Regions from separate parts of the Photorhabdus antumapuensis genome, predicted to be linked through region 1. Evidence: predicted binding sites of a transcription regulator. Region 1 holds the regulator's gene; each other region holds the start of a gene.

Region 1 (4,258 bases):
CTTCCATTTTAAACCTACTTAAGGATGAGCTGAAACTTAGCATGAAGCTGGCAGGATGCGCAGCCATTAAAGATATAGAGAGAAAATTTATTAGTTTGATTTAACCAATGAACTGATAAAGCAAATATTGGCCCCGTTTCACTTGCAACAGGTGATTTCAGGAAACGGGGTAAATTATGTTAGCTTTAGAAGTAATAGCTCCCATAATGAAAAATCCGTTCTCTCACTTTGCACCATTATTTCCTATTATTAATGACTTACTTCCCCTTGAAATGTTCTTCAAGGGGAAACATTTCATGTAAATATTAATGGAGTATACGAGACGCTGACAGCTCGGTAATATCAAATTCATAACTTTGTTGTTCTTCCATGTTGCCGCGTAAAACATCTTCCACTAATGCAGAAAAACCCGTCATCATCTGCCTTTCCATAATAACGCCTTTTGGTTCAGGCCACGGCAAACTAGCAATTGGCCAGTCACAATGTGACTTATAATAATTAAATTGCTCCAGCCGCCCTTTAGCCCGGTCAAAATCATTACTCCAGTAAGCATTGCCTAGCCGAAAGTTAGTATAAAACTCATCAAAACCACCGAAGATTTCATAAATATAATCAGCCGTTTTCAGCATATTTTTCCATGCGACTTCTTCACTGATATAACCGGCACAAAAACAGTTACGACTTAAAACGATTGCAAGCCACAAATCAAATCCCCACACTAATGCAGGTGGACGTCCATTAATAGATTTGGAACATTTATGAATATAGTCAGGTGTTACTTCAACTAATTTGGCAAGTACTTTAAACATTTTCCCATCACTAAGAGCGACATCAACAGCAAAATGTTTTGAATGTACCCCCTCCCATAAACCCGTTAGCATCTTCATATACCCTTCTTCATCAATAATTCCCCAGTCGCTGTATAATTGGGATTGATGTTCCTGGGTCGGAGATAATGGAAGCAGACAGTAACGATAGCTATCATGGGCAACCCGTGACTGTAGAGGATAGTGCTCTAGCGTTTCACTCCAAAAACCTAGCCAATAGTCACTAACAATATTTAACCGTAATACTTGACGCTTCTCTTCTGGTAAAAGAGACAAACCTGCTTGTTGATAATAACGCCGTTGTTCCCATTCAGGACGCTTAACAATGCGATAAATAATAACCGAGAGTAACATTACTCCAAATAATGCTACACCTCCTACTTGTGCCAGAAGTAAATAGTCGGTATCAGGGACAGATACATTACCTATTATAAATAAAACAATTGCTACAGATAATACAATACCCATACATACCGCAATTACAAATAAAATATTAATCAACGCATATAATGCACTTAGAAAAGGTAACTTTCTTTTTTCATAGATAATATGCTTCATTACCTGATAGCCTTTAACAGGGAACTGTCTATAATGAGGCTGATTTTGTAAAAGCTCTTTCATCACAAATGCTTCCTTTCCGAAAATTATCTGTCATATACGATAATTCTTGTCTGTATTATCATAAACTTCAAGGAAACATTATTTTTGCTACTGAGTACCAATTTAGCCAAATTAACTCCATCAGGGGACAATCGCAAGGAACTTTGCTGGATAATATTTTCTATTGAAGAAACATGATATACCTAATAGATTTCGAGTTGCAGTGCGGCGGCAAGTGAACGAATCCCCAGGAGCATAGATAACTATGTGACTGGGGTGAGTGAAAGCAGCCAACAAAACAGCAGCTTGAAAGATGAAGGGTATAACATCACAATATTATCATCGTACTGGTTGTAAGGAGCGCAATGAAATTGATTAACCAAAAAAAGTTACTGGAACAGGCCGAAGTTATTTGCCAGGCTCGTGGAGTCCGCTTTACTCCGCAGCGGCTTGAGGCTCTGCGTCTAATTTCAGAGCAACCCGGGGCAATTAGTGCTTATGATTTACTGGATTTGCTACGAGAAGCAGAACCACAGGCTAAACCGCCTACCGTATACCGGGCGCTGGAATTTCTGCTGGAACAGGGTTTTATTCATAAAATAGAATCCACCAACAGTTATGTCCTATGTCACCATATTGAACAGCCAAGCCACACCTCAGCAATGTTTATTTGTGACCGTTGTGGTTCTGTTACAGAGCGAGATGGTGGAACCGTTGAATCCGCCATCCAACAGTTAGCAAAAACAGCCGGGTTCAGTTTACGTCATACCGTCATCGAAGCGCATGGCTTATGTTCACCTTGTGAAGAGATCGAATCCTGTACTAAACGAGATGAATGCCAGCATGACCACAGAATTGAAGGAAGTAAAAAGAAATAGATAGTAAGTAGATACTTACTTTTGGTACAGAGTCAGACTGGAATAAACAACCGCAGAATCACGTTTAAGATAATCACAACGATAAATTCAACAACATGATTCTGCCGGAATATTGCAATTCTTTAACAATCTCAAAAACAACAATTTGATATTTTACTATCAGGACCAGTTGCCGTTACGAATCACCCCAACCGCCAATCCTTCAATTGTCAGGCCCTGTTCACTCAAATCCACCACAATTGGCTTAAATTCGGGGTTTTCTGCCAGCAATTCAACTCTATTGCCAGTCTGTTTAAAACGTTTTACCGTCACTTCATCTTCAATGCGGGCAACAATAATCTGCCCATTGCGAACATCTTGTGTTTTATGCACAGCCAGCAGATCACCATCCATAATCCCAACATCTTTCATAGACATTCCGCTGACCCGCAACAGGAAATCCGCACTTGGCTTAAACAGTGCGGGATCAACCTGATAATGACTTTCAATATGCTCCTGTGCCAACAGTGGTTCACCTGCGGCTACACGGCCAATTAACGGTAAACCAGATTCTTCCAACAGCAAACGGATACCCCTAGATGCCCCTGCAACAATCTCTATCACCCCTTTACGAGCCAATGCTTTTAAATGCTCTTCAGCCGCGTTAGGTGAACGAAAACCAAGACGTGCTGCAATTTCAGCACGCGTTGGCGGCATACCTGTTTGCGAAATATGGTCACGCACCAAGTCATAAACTTGCTGCTGCCTGGCGGTAAGTGCTTTCATTTCGTCCCCTGTTTGTTTATACAGTCAATATGTGAGTATATACAGCTAAATAACGATTGGGAACCTACCAAGGTAGAAAATCAGCCAATTATAATATAATACCTAACTATTAAACCAAATCAGGCCATAAAATAGCGCCAAAGGATGGTCCCCCAGACAATTAATGACAATATCATCGTTAGAAAGACAGCCGCCGATCCCATATCTTTCGCGCGACCGGACAATTCATGGAACTCACTGCCAATACGGTCAACAACTGCTTCAATAGCACTGTTCAGGATTTCCATAATCAACACCAGCATCACTGAACCAATCAGTAAAATGCGCTCAATGGCGCCGATATCCAGATAAAATGCAACCATCATAGCCAATATCGCTAAAATTATTTCCTGACGGAAAGCCGCTTCATTTTGCCATGTCGCCCTAATGCCCTTCACCGAATATACGATTGCTTTAATGATACGGGCCAAGCCCTTGGATTGATTCGCCATAAATTATTCACACCAAATATGAGGTTATTTGACACTTTCCACTCTTATTATTGCCTTAACACAACAGATCTCAACCCCCGTTTCTGATATGCTGGCAACGTGTTGCTAACAAGAGGCTTTAAGATATTTATGTCAAGTTGGCGTAAAATATATTATAAATTATTGAATTTACCACTAAAAATACTGGTAAAGAGCAAACTTATCCCCACAGATCCTATTACTGAATTGCGGCTCGATACGACACGCCCGATTCTGTACGTGCTGCCGTATCACTCTAAAGCAGACTTACTGGCATTACGTCAGCAATGTCTTGAGCAGGATCTGCCGGACCCATTAAATTCACTGGAGATCGGTGACACTGAACTTCCCAGCTATGTATTTATCGATAATGGCCCACGTGTATTCCGCTATTGTGCACCAAAGCAGGAATCCGTAAAAATTTTCCATGCTTATCTAGATCTGCATCGCAATAATCCAAATTTGGATATTCAAATGCTGCCAGTTTCTGTCATGTTCGGCCGTTCCCCCGGACGTGAAGGGCAGAGCACCCCACACTTGCAGCTACTCAATGGTATCCAAAAGTTCTTTGCCATTCTCTGGCTAGGCCGAGATAGTTTTGTACGTTTTTCAAACACAGTATCTCTACGCTATATGGCAACTGAGCATGGCACTGACAAGACTATTGCCCATAAGCTGG
Region 2 (4,258 bases), on a different contig from region 1:
ATGATTAAAGCTTGCAGAATTGAGGCCAGTAGCCAGGCTTGAGTGATAATCAACAATCCACTGATTAAGCCAAATAACATGGACAGGCGGAGCCAGCGTTGGGCCGGGGCACTTTGCTGTTTCAGCCAGCGAACCAATTCATACTGTCTTGTTTTGTCCATAAGGAAAAATTCTAATTTAACAGGTCAGGGTAATGGTGTACCAAAAGGCTGGCATATCCTATGTGTCAGCATCCTGCTGATATGTTACATGTTAAAAGGCGCTACCGAAATAGCGCCTTGAAAGAAAAAGAATTTATTTAGCGGCTAGCCCATCCAGGAAACGTTCTGCGTCAAGGGCTGCCATACAACCTGTACCGGCGGACGTAATTGCTTGGCGATAGGTATGGTCCATGACGTCACCGGCGGCGAATACACCGGGAATGGATGTCTGAGTGGCGTTACCCTGTAGACCGGATTGAACTTTAATGTAACCATTATCCAGTTCTAATTGACCTGCAAAAATAGCGGTATTGGGAGTATGGCCGATGGCAATAAAGGTGCCGGTAACAGCTAATTCTTCTGTAGTGCCACTTTTGGTATCGCGTAGGCGAACACCGGTAACGCCCATATCATCACCGAGTACTTCATCCAGAATACGATCGGTGTGCAGGATGATATTGCCATTTTTGACTTTATCCATCAGGCGACCGATCAAGATCTTCTCTGAACGGAAAGTATCACGGCGATGAATTAGGTGAACTTCCGCTGCAATATTTGCCAGATATAAGGCTTCTTCTACGGCGGTATTACCGCCGCCGACAACGGCGACTTTCTGGTTACGATAAAAGAAACCATCACAGGTTGCACAGGCTGAAATACCACGACCTTTGAATGCCTCTTCAGAAGGTAAACCTAAATAACGAGCAGAAGCACCTGTTGCGATAATCAGTGCGTCACAGGTATATTCTTGTTCATCACCATAAAGGCGTAAAGGCCGGTTTTGCAGATCGACTTTTTGAATATGGTCAGAAATGATTTCGGTTTGGAATTTTTCAGCATGTTGGTGCATGCGTTCCATTAACCCAGGGCCGGTCAGACCTTCCGGATCGCCAGGCCAGTTTTCGACCTCGGTGGTTGTAGTCAACTGACCGCCTCTTTCAACCCCGGTAATAAGAACCGGATTTAAATTTGCTCGGGCAGCGTAAACCGCGGCAGTATAGCCTGCTGGACCGGAGCCAAGAATAATGAGTTTGTGGTGTTTGGCGGTGCTCATAAATACCTCATTCCATTTATCACCTAATCGAATATCGAGCGATTGTAGGAGAAATAGGAGGGTAAAAAAAGCTAAAAGACTCATGTTACTAACGATTTTACCGATAGATATTAACTAATAATGACTTTAACCTGAGAAAAGTGTTCTTTTAGTGCTGTTTGGATTTCATTTGCTCGTTTTCAACTAATGGTAGACTATCGAAACGATTAACTGAAAATTTGTTCCACAGGTTGTTCTGATTTTTGCTCATTTACTTTGACAATCGGCTGTGCATTTGCGAAAACATCACTGTAAGAGATAATTATCCACCTCGCTAAATTCGTTTCTATAAAAATCGACATGCGGATAATTCCCTCTAGTGTAGCATTAGAAAATGGCCTGTGAGTTGCTTTACGCTGATAGAGCGAGGCTTTAACTTTAAGACATCTTTTCCAACTCAAACTCAGAGAGATAGGGGAAAATGTTATGGGTGTAGGAAAATAAAGAGAGATCAACAAGATGATAGATAATAAAAAACGTCCGGGAAAAGATCTTGATCGCATAGATCGTAATATCCTAAATGAGCTACAGAAAGATGGGCGAATTTCTAACGTAGAACTGTCTAAACGGGTAGGTTTGTCTCCAACCCCGTGCTTGGAGCGTGTTCGTCGTCTGGAACGCCAAGGATTTATTACTGGGTACACAGCATTGCTGAATCCTCACTATTTGGATGCATCTTTGCTGGTATTTGTTGAAATTACCTTAAACCGTGGCGCCCCAGATGTTTTTGAACAATTCAACGCTGCTGTACAAAAGTTGGAAGAGATTCAGGAGTGCCACTTAGTTTCCGGTGATTTCGACTATCTATTGAAAACCCGCGTACCAGACATGTCAGCTTATCGTAAGTTGCTAGGCGAAACTTTGTTGCGTTTGCCAGGTGTTAATGACACCCGCACATATGTTGTGATGGAAGAAGTTAAGCAAAGCAATCGTCTGGTCATTAAGACTCGCTAAAATCTTACCAAAAATGTACAGGTGCAAAACTGGAAAAACTTAGGTACACTCCTGTTTATGCATACAGTTTCAACGCTGAGCTATCTCGGCGTTGTTCCGTTAAATCAACAGGAAACCTGGAGAGCCTTTCTTGAGCCAGGAATATACAGAAGATAAAAATATTAAGTTAAAGAGACTGAATAGTGGGCGCAGGCTGTTAGAAGCTGTGTTGCTTGTCATTGTCATCCTAGCGGCTTATTTAATGGTCGCACTTGTCAGTTTTAACCCTTCTGATCCCAGTTGGTCTCAGACTGCATGGCATGAGCCAGTGCATAATTTGGGTGGTGGTGTTGGCGCATGGCTGGCCGATACGCTGTTTTCTGCATTCGGTATTCTAGCTTATGCCATCCCTCCGGTGATGATATTGGGTTGTTGGACTGCTTTTAAGCAACATGATGACAGAGAATATGTCGATTTCTTTGCGCTGGCTTTGCGCGTTATTGGTGCATTAGCAATCGTTCTGACCTCATGTGGATTAGCGGCACTGAATGTTGACGATCTCCATTACTTTGCTTCCGGCGGTATTATTGGCAGTCTGTTTAGTAATGCGATGTTGCCTTGGTTTAATGAATTAGGCGCAACTTTGGTCTTGCTGTGTATTTGGGCAATTGGGTTGACGCTATTTACTGGCTGGTCATGGTTAACCATTGCTGAAAAAACGGGAGCAGTAATTCTGGGAGCAATAGGATTTATTACCAACCGTAGTCGTAATGAACAGGAATATACGCCATACGGTGAAACGACTGTTGAGCGGGAAGATCCCGCCGATGATAAAACAGAACCTGAATTCACAGCGGCCGATATCGATCATGATGATGTACTCTTTACAGCACCTTCTGCCGCAGAGTTAGCAAAAGCTGAACTGGATGAACCAGAATCAGTGAAAACAGAAATCGAACAAGCACAGCCAACGGATAATCCTACCATTAATATGGCTGATATTGATGCTGAACCTGAAATTCTGGTCAATACATCTGATGATATTGCACGGTCTCAATCATTAATGGAAGAGAGTGAAAAGAATAATAACGACGAACCTGTTCGTTATACGTTTGAAATTCCTGCTGAGTACCATTTTGAACCTATATCTGAATTTAATCGTCAAGCGACGCCAACATTTGAACCCGTCGAAAATAGCCAGAACAGTAGTGAAACTTTCACTTTTATGTCTGAAACAGAGCCAAAAAATACAGAGCAAAAAAATGTTATAGCAGCAACCGCTGCAACGGTTATAACGGGTAATTCTCAGGTTAAACAAGGAATCGGGCCAGAACTGCCTCGTCCTAATCCTGTCCGTATTCCAACCCGTCGTGAATTGTATGGCATCAAAGTTCCCTCACAACGTCTTGCAGAACAACAGCGTGAAGAGGAGGTCAAACAGCAAGTAGATGGATCGGATGGTGATATTGAGTCTGATAAACAGCAAGAAGCTTTGCTGAGTCAGCAGTTTCTTGAACAACAGCGCGAGCGTTATCGTATTACCACGGATACAGAAGAACAGGCCCCAATCCAGCCTCAGATAAGACAGAATCCATTTGAGCCGGAAAATCGGCCTTCGGTGGAAGAACGGGCTCAAACAGCGACAGAGACTGTTAAACAGACAGTTGAGCAGCCGCAACATAAGCGTTATCAGGAGCAAGGTCACCAGGAGAAAAAAGAGTTCTCTGCTCTGGAAGGCTTATCGATTTTAAATAACTTCTCACCGGTTGAAGATTTAGTTGAAAAAGAGCCGGCAGAGCCGCTGTTTATGCCTTCTGTTCAATCAGCGCCGGAAAATCAATCAGAACGGCCCATAGAAATTGCTTTTGCGCCAGCCCCTGTACACAATGTTGTGCAGCAACCGCAGCAACCGCAGCAACCGCAGCAACCGCAGCAACCGCAGCAACCGCAGCAACCGCAGCAACCGCAGCAACCGCAGCAACCGCAGCAACCGCAGCAACCGCAGCAAGATAGCTTATTCCATCCGTTTTTG
Region 3 (4,258 bases), on a different contig from region 1:
GTCTAAGTTCCCTCAAACAGAGGGAACTATCAGGTGAGAAATCAGAACTTCTGGGAGATACTGAATTTGATGTTACGTCCAATCCCGGAAACCGATTCACCGAGGTATGGGCGATAATCACGATTAAACAGGTTATTTACTGTGACACGTGCTTCAAGACCTTGCCAGAAATTAGGTTGCCAACTGGCGAATAAGCCATGTAGTGCATAACCTTTGCTTTTTGGTAATGCCCAGTAACCTGCTCTTGGATCGCTATCTGTGGGTGAGCGGTCTTGTTTACGGATAAAATCACCAGTCCATCCCATCGCCATTTGCCATTGAGGGATTTTTACACCTAACATGGCGTGAGCGGAAGTTGGTGGAACTTCAGCAATCCAAGTTTTACTTCCCCACCAGGGATTAACTGGAGATGCGTCTCTTTGCCCACGCATTGTTGAGAAAGAGAGTTTGCCAAATAAGTAGTTACTATTATAGAAGGTTTCGATTTCTAGCCCTTGGATGGTATATCCAGGAAAATTACCATAAACGGATATCGGTTTCTTACAAGCTGATATAGGAGCGCCATTAGCTTGTGCTTCGCACAGTACACTGCCATGACGAACAAATATTTCATTCTTTCCTCGGTTACGGAATAGCGTTGTTCGGATTTGTAAATTATCCTGATCGGTCAACAAGTTGTTGAAATCCAGAATTGCACCGAATCTTAAGCCGGTTATTCTTTCTACATCCAGATTACGGCTGGTGGCAGAAATGGTTGTACCTGCTCGTTGTAATTCATATTGTTCATCTACCACTGGAGCACGCCATGTACGGCTGAAATCAGAAAATAGTGACAGATTTTGTGTTGCTTTCCATATGACGCCTAAATGAGGAGACCAGCCAGTATAGGTAACACTGCTGTAATCGTGGCCTACTTCTGGAGATTGATTATTATAAATAGATGCAATATTTTTCTTACCGGTATTTTTGATATGGTCATAACGAATACCCGGTGTTACGGTTACGCTGCCAATAGTCATTGCGTCTTGTAAATAAAAACTGTGGGTTGTTTGTTCTCCTGATGGCATATAGTTTGGTTGGAAATAACCATAATTATAATCAGGTTCCTTATTTTTGGTTTTGTCGTTCATAAGGGTGTTGCGTTGGTTTTGGTGCCAACGAGTTCCAACGAGTAATGAGTGTTCTATTGCTCCAGTGGTAAAGACACTCTCATTGTGTATATCCGCCAGATTATCTACATAGTTAATCCAGCTTTCATTTCCCAGAGAAGCAAAATATGAATTTGTTAAATCCTTTGGGCGTTTGTCATGTTGCTCTGTTTTGGAATAAGCATAAGTTGCTGTCAGATTAAGTAATGGATTATCTTCCGGTGCAAGGTTCCATTTAGCAGTGTAGTTTTGATCTGTTTGATCACGATAAACCAGCTTACGACGCCAAGCTTCATCCCAACCATATTTGTTAATATCGTATTCGGAAGGTATATTTATTTTATCGCGTTTTGCTGCCCACGGCTGCCAACCATCAGAATCAGAACGCATAGCGGAAAGTGTCAATGTATTAGCATCGTTCAGGTAAAAGTTAGTTTTCAGTAAGTAGGATGCTTGATCACTTTTAGAGAACGCAAAACGGGTACCATCTGGTCGCTTAATATTGCCGCCATCTCGTTTGCTCATATATAACAAGCCGTCAGCGAAGCCTTCTATTGTCCGACCATAAATTGCGCTGCTGTAAATATTTTGGCGATCATTGGTGTGATAACTGTATTTCAGCAATCCGCCAAAATCTTCTCCCGGCCGTAACAAATCACCGGCATCTTTGGTGACAACTTTAACTGTTCCGCCAAATCCGCCATTACCATCAAGTAGATTATGTGGGCCTTTATCGACATCGACTCGTTTGATTAATTCGGGTTCAATAAAGATAGAGCCTTGGCGATATTTTTCGAAGCCTTTCGGTGCATCATCCAGGGTGACTTTAACGTCTTCGGTATCACCCATTCCCCAGATATTCAGGGTTTGGCCGCCAGGACGAGGCGATCCTGACATAGAAACGCCGGGAAGTTGATCGAGCAGCTCGGCAATATTATCTGCCTGGGTACGTTCAATATCCTCTTTTTTCAATACTGAGCTTCCCGCACTGACGCTATTATTCAATCCGCCAATAACAGAAAGTGTAGAAAGTGTGATCACTTTCTCTGATTTTTCCGGTTTTTCTTTTGATTTTTGCTCTCCATTTTCCTGTGCAGCCAGATAACCTGGCAGGCTAGTACTCAGCATAATTATGCTTGATAAAGCATAATGAAGAGTGCGATTAATTGGCTTTGTCGTTGCTGTAGCTGAGGTTTTTTGTGGTTTCCCGCTATTTTTCATTGTTATAAGCATCCTTGGAATCTCATTAAATAAAAAAGTTGTACTTACAGGATAGGTCACTTAACGCAAGGAATCGGGCAGTAAAAAGTTAATAACGGTATTAATTATTTTGTTGCTCAAGATATTTTCAAATCTGAGCTAGAAGTGTCTTTTAACAGTAGCTCTGATGTTGTTACTAGATTGCTCTTGAGTCTATTTTTATGTATATTTATACAGTAATTGATAATGGGCCAAAGCAGAATGCGAAAGATTATTCATATTGATATGGATTGTTTCTACGCAGCTATTGAAATGCGTGATGATCCGTCACTTCGTCATATTCCCATTGCTGTAGGTGGCAGCGCAGACCAGCGGGGTGTTATTAGTACAGCTAATTATCCTGCCCGTCGTTTTGGGGTACGTAGTGCAATGTCTACTGCAATGGCGCTGAAACTTTGCCCTCAGCTTAAAGTTCTTCCGGGGCGTATGGCGCTTTATAGGGAGGTTTCCCTGCATATTCGTCAGATATTTTCTCGTTATACCGAGTGGATAGAGCCTCTGTCATTGGATGAAGCTTATCTGGATGTCACTGATAGCCATCATTGTTATGGATCTGCCACACTTATCGCACAGGAAATCCGTAAATCCATTTTTGATGAATTACAATTGACGGCATCAGCCGGTATTGCACCGGTGAAATTTTTGGCAAAAATCGCTTCTGATATTAATAAACCGAATGGGCAGTATATAATTTCTCCTGATAGAGTGGCTGATTTTGTTAAGGTTTTACCTTTACGAAAAATTCCGGGTGTTGGCAAAGTCATGGTGCAACGGCTGGCTAATATGGGGCTGGAAACCTGTGCTGATGTACGAAAATATGACGTCATTGTTTTGGTGAAACAGTTGGGGAAATTTGGTCAGGTACTTTGGGATCGTTGTCACGGTATTGATGAACGATTGGTGAATCCAGATCGTCTGCGAAAATCAATCGGTGTGGAGCGGACACTTGCGAAGGATATTCATCAATGGGAACAGTGCACTGAACTTATAGAAAGTTTATATCTGGAATTAGAAAAACGATTGAGTAATGTTAAACCTGATCTGCGGATTGCCCGTCAGGGGGTTAAACTGAAATTTGATGATTTTCAACTGACAACTCAGGAACATGTTCATCCACTATTGGATAAACAGGATTTACTCCAACTGGCCCAGAAAACATGGACATCTCGCCGGGAAGGGCGTGGCGTTCGTTTAGTGGGTTTGCACGTGACTTTGCAGGACCCAGAAATTGAGCGGCAACTTTTGCTTGAATGGTAATTCCCCTGCCATCACATTGAGGCAGGGGAGAGCTGATTAAGCCTTTTCAGGAATAGCTTTCAGAATTGCAGTCAGCAGTTGCCAGTATTGCCCGACACTCTTGATATGCACTTGTTCGTCAGGAGAGTGAGCGCCTGTAATAGTTGGTCCGATAGATACCATATCCATATCAGGATAAGGTTTCTTAAACAGGCCACATTCCAATCCTGCATGGATCACCATAATGTTGGGTGTTTTATCGAACAGTTGTTGATAAGTTTCCTGTACTAAATGCATCACTGGAGAATTTGCATCTGGCTGCCAGCCGGGATAATCGCCTTTAGCGGAAATCTCAGCATTTGACAGTTTAGCTAGCGAAGAGAGCATACCTATGACATAGGACTTGCCGCTGTCGATAAGCGAACGGATTAAGCAAATAATATTTACCTTATCTTGTTCCATTGCTACAACGCCCACGTTTAGCGAGGTTTCTACTACACCTTTGATGACATCACTCATACGAATAACACCATTGGGGGTACTGTTTAGCAATGAGATAAAACGGTTTTGGCAATCATCGGTTAATGCCTGAATATCGGTTTCGGCCTCTTCCA

What was found. The regulator LexA, encoded in region 1, represses DNA repair genes until DNA is damaged. The targets are predictions, from matches to a motif close to TNCTGTATGTACATACAGNA.
Region 2: a site for LexA is predicted at 2,297-2,316, ahead of KZ793_RS06650 (DNA translocase FtsK 4TM domain-containing protein). Genes of this name have one in related genera too.
Region 3: a site for LexA is predicted at 2,568-2,587, ahead of dinB (DNA polymerase IV). Genes of this name have one in related genera too.

What each region holds. Positions count from the first base shown of each region.
Region 1 is NZ_JAHZMK010000009.1:73,090-77,347, forward strand. Features, by position in the region: gene KZ793_RS01975 (lactate oxidase) at 1-104, shown strand, start outside; gene KZ793_RS01980 (DUF1266 domain-containing protein) at 306-1,448, opposite strand; gene zur (zinc uptake transcriptional repressor Zur) at 1,793-2,305, shown strand; gene lexA (transcriptional repressor LexA) at 2,465-3,070, opposite strand; gene KZ793_RS01995 (diacylglycerol kinase) at 3,190-3,561, opposite strand; gene plsB (glycerol-3-phosphate 1-O-acyltransferase PlsB) at 3,691-4,258, shown strand, end outside.
Region 2 is NZ_JAHZMK010000015.1:139,778-144,035, forward strand. Features, by position in the region: gene cydD (heme ABC transporter permease/ATP-binding protein CydD) at 1-161, opposite strand, end outside; gene trxB (thioredoxin-disulfide reductase) at 295-1,254, opposite strand; gene lrp (leucine-responsive transcriptional regulator Lrp) at 1,753-2,247, shown strand; gene KZ793_RS06650 (DNA translocase FtsK 4TM domain-containing protein) at 2,378-4,258, shown strand, end outside.
Region 3 is NZ_JAHZMK010000064.1:2,397-6,654, forward strand. Features, by position in the region: gene KZ793_RS20860 (TonB-dependent hemoglobin/transferrin/lactoferrin family receptor) at 42-2,369, opposite strand; gene dinB (DNA polymerase IV) at 2,610-3,665, shown strand; gene pepD (beta-Ala-His dipeptidase) at 3,702-4,258, opposite strand, start outside.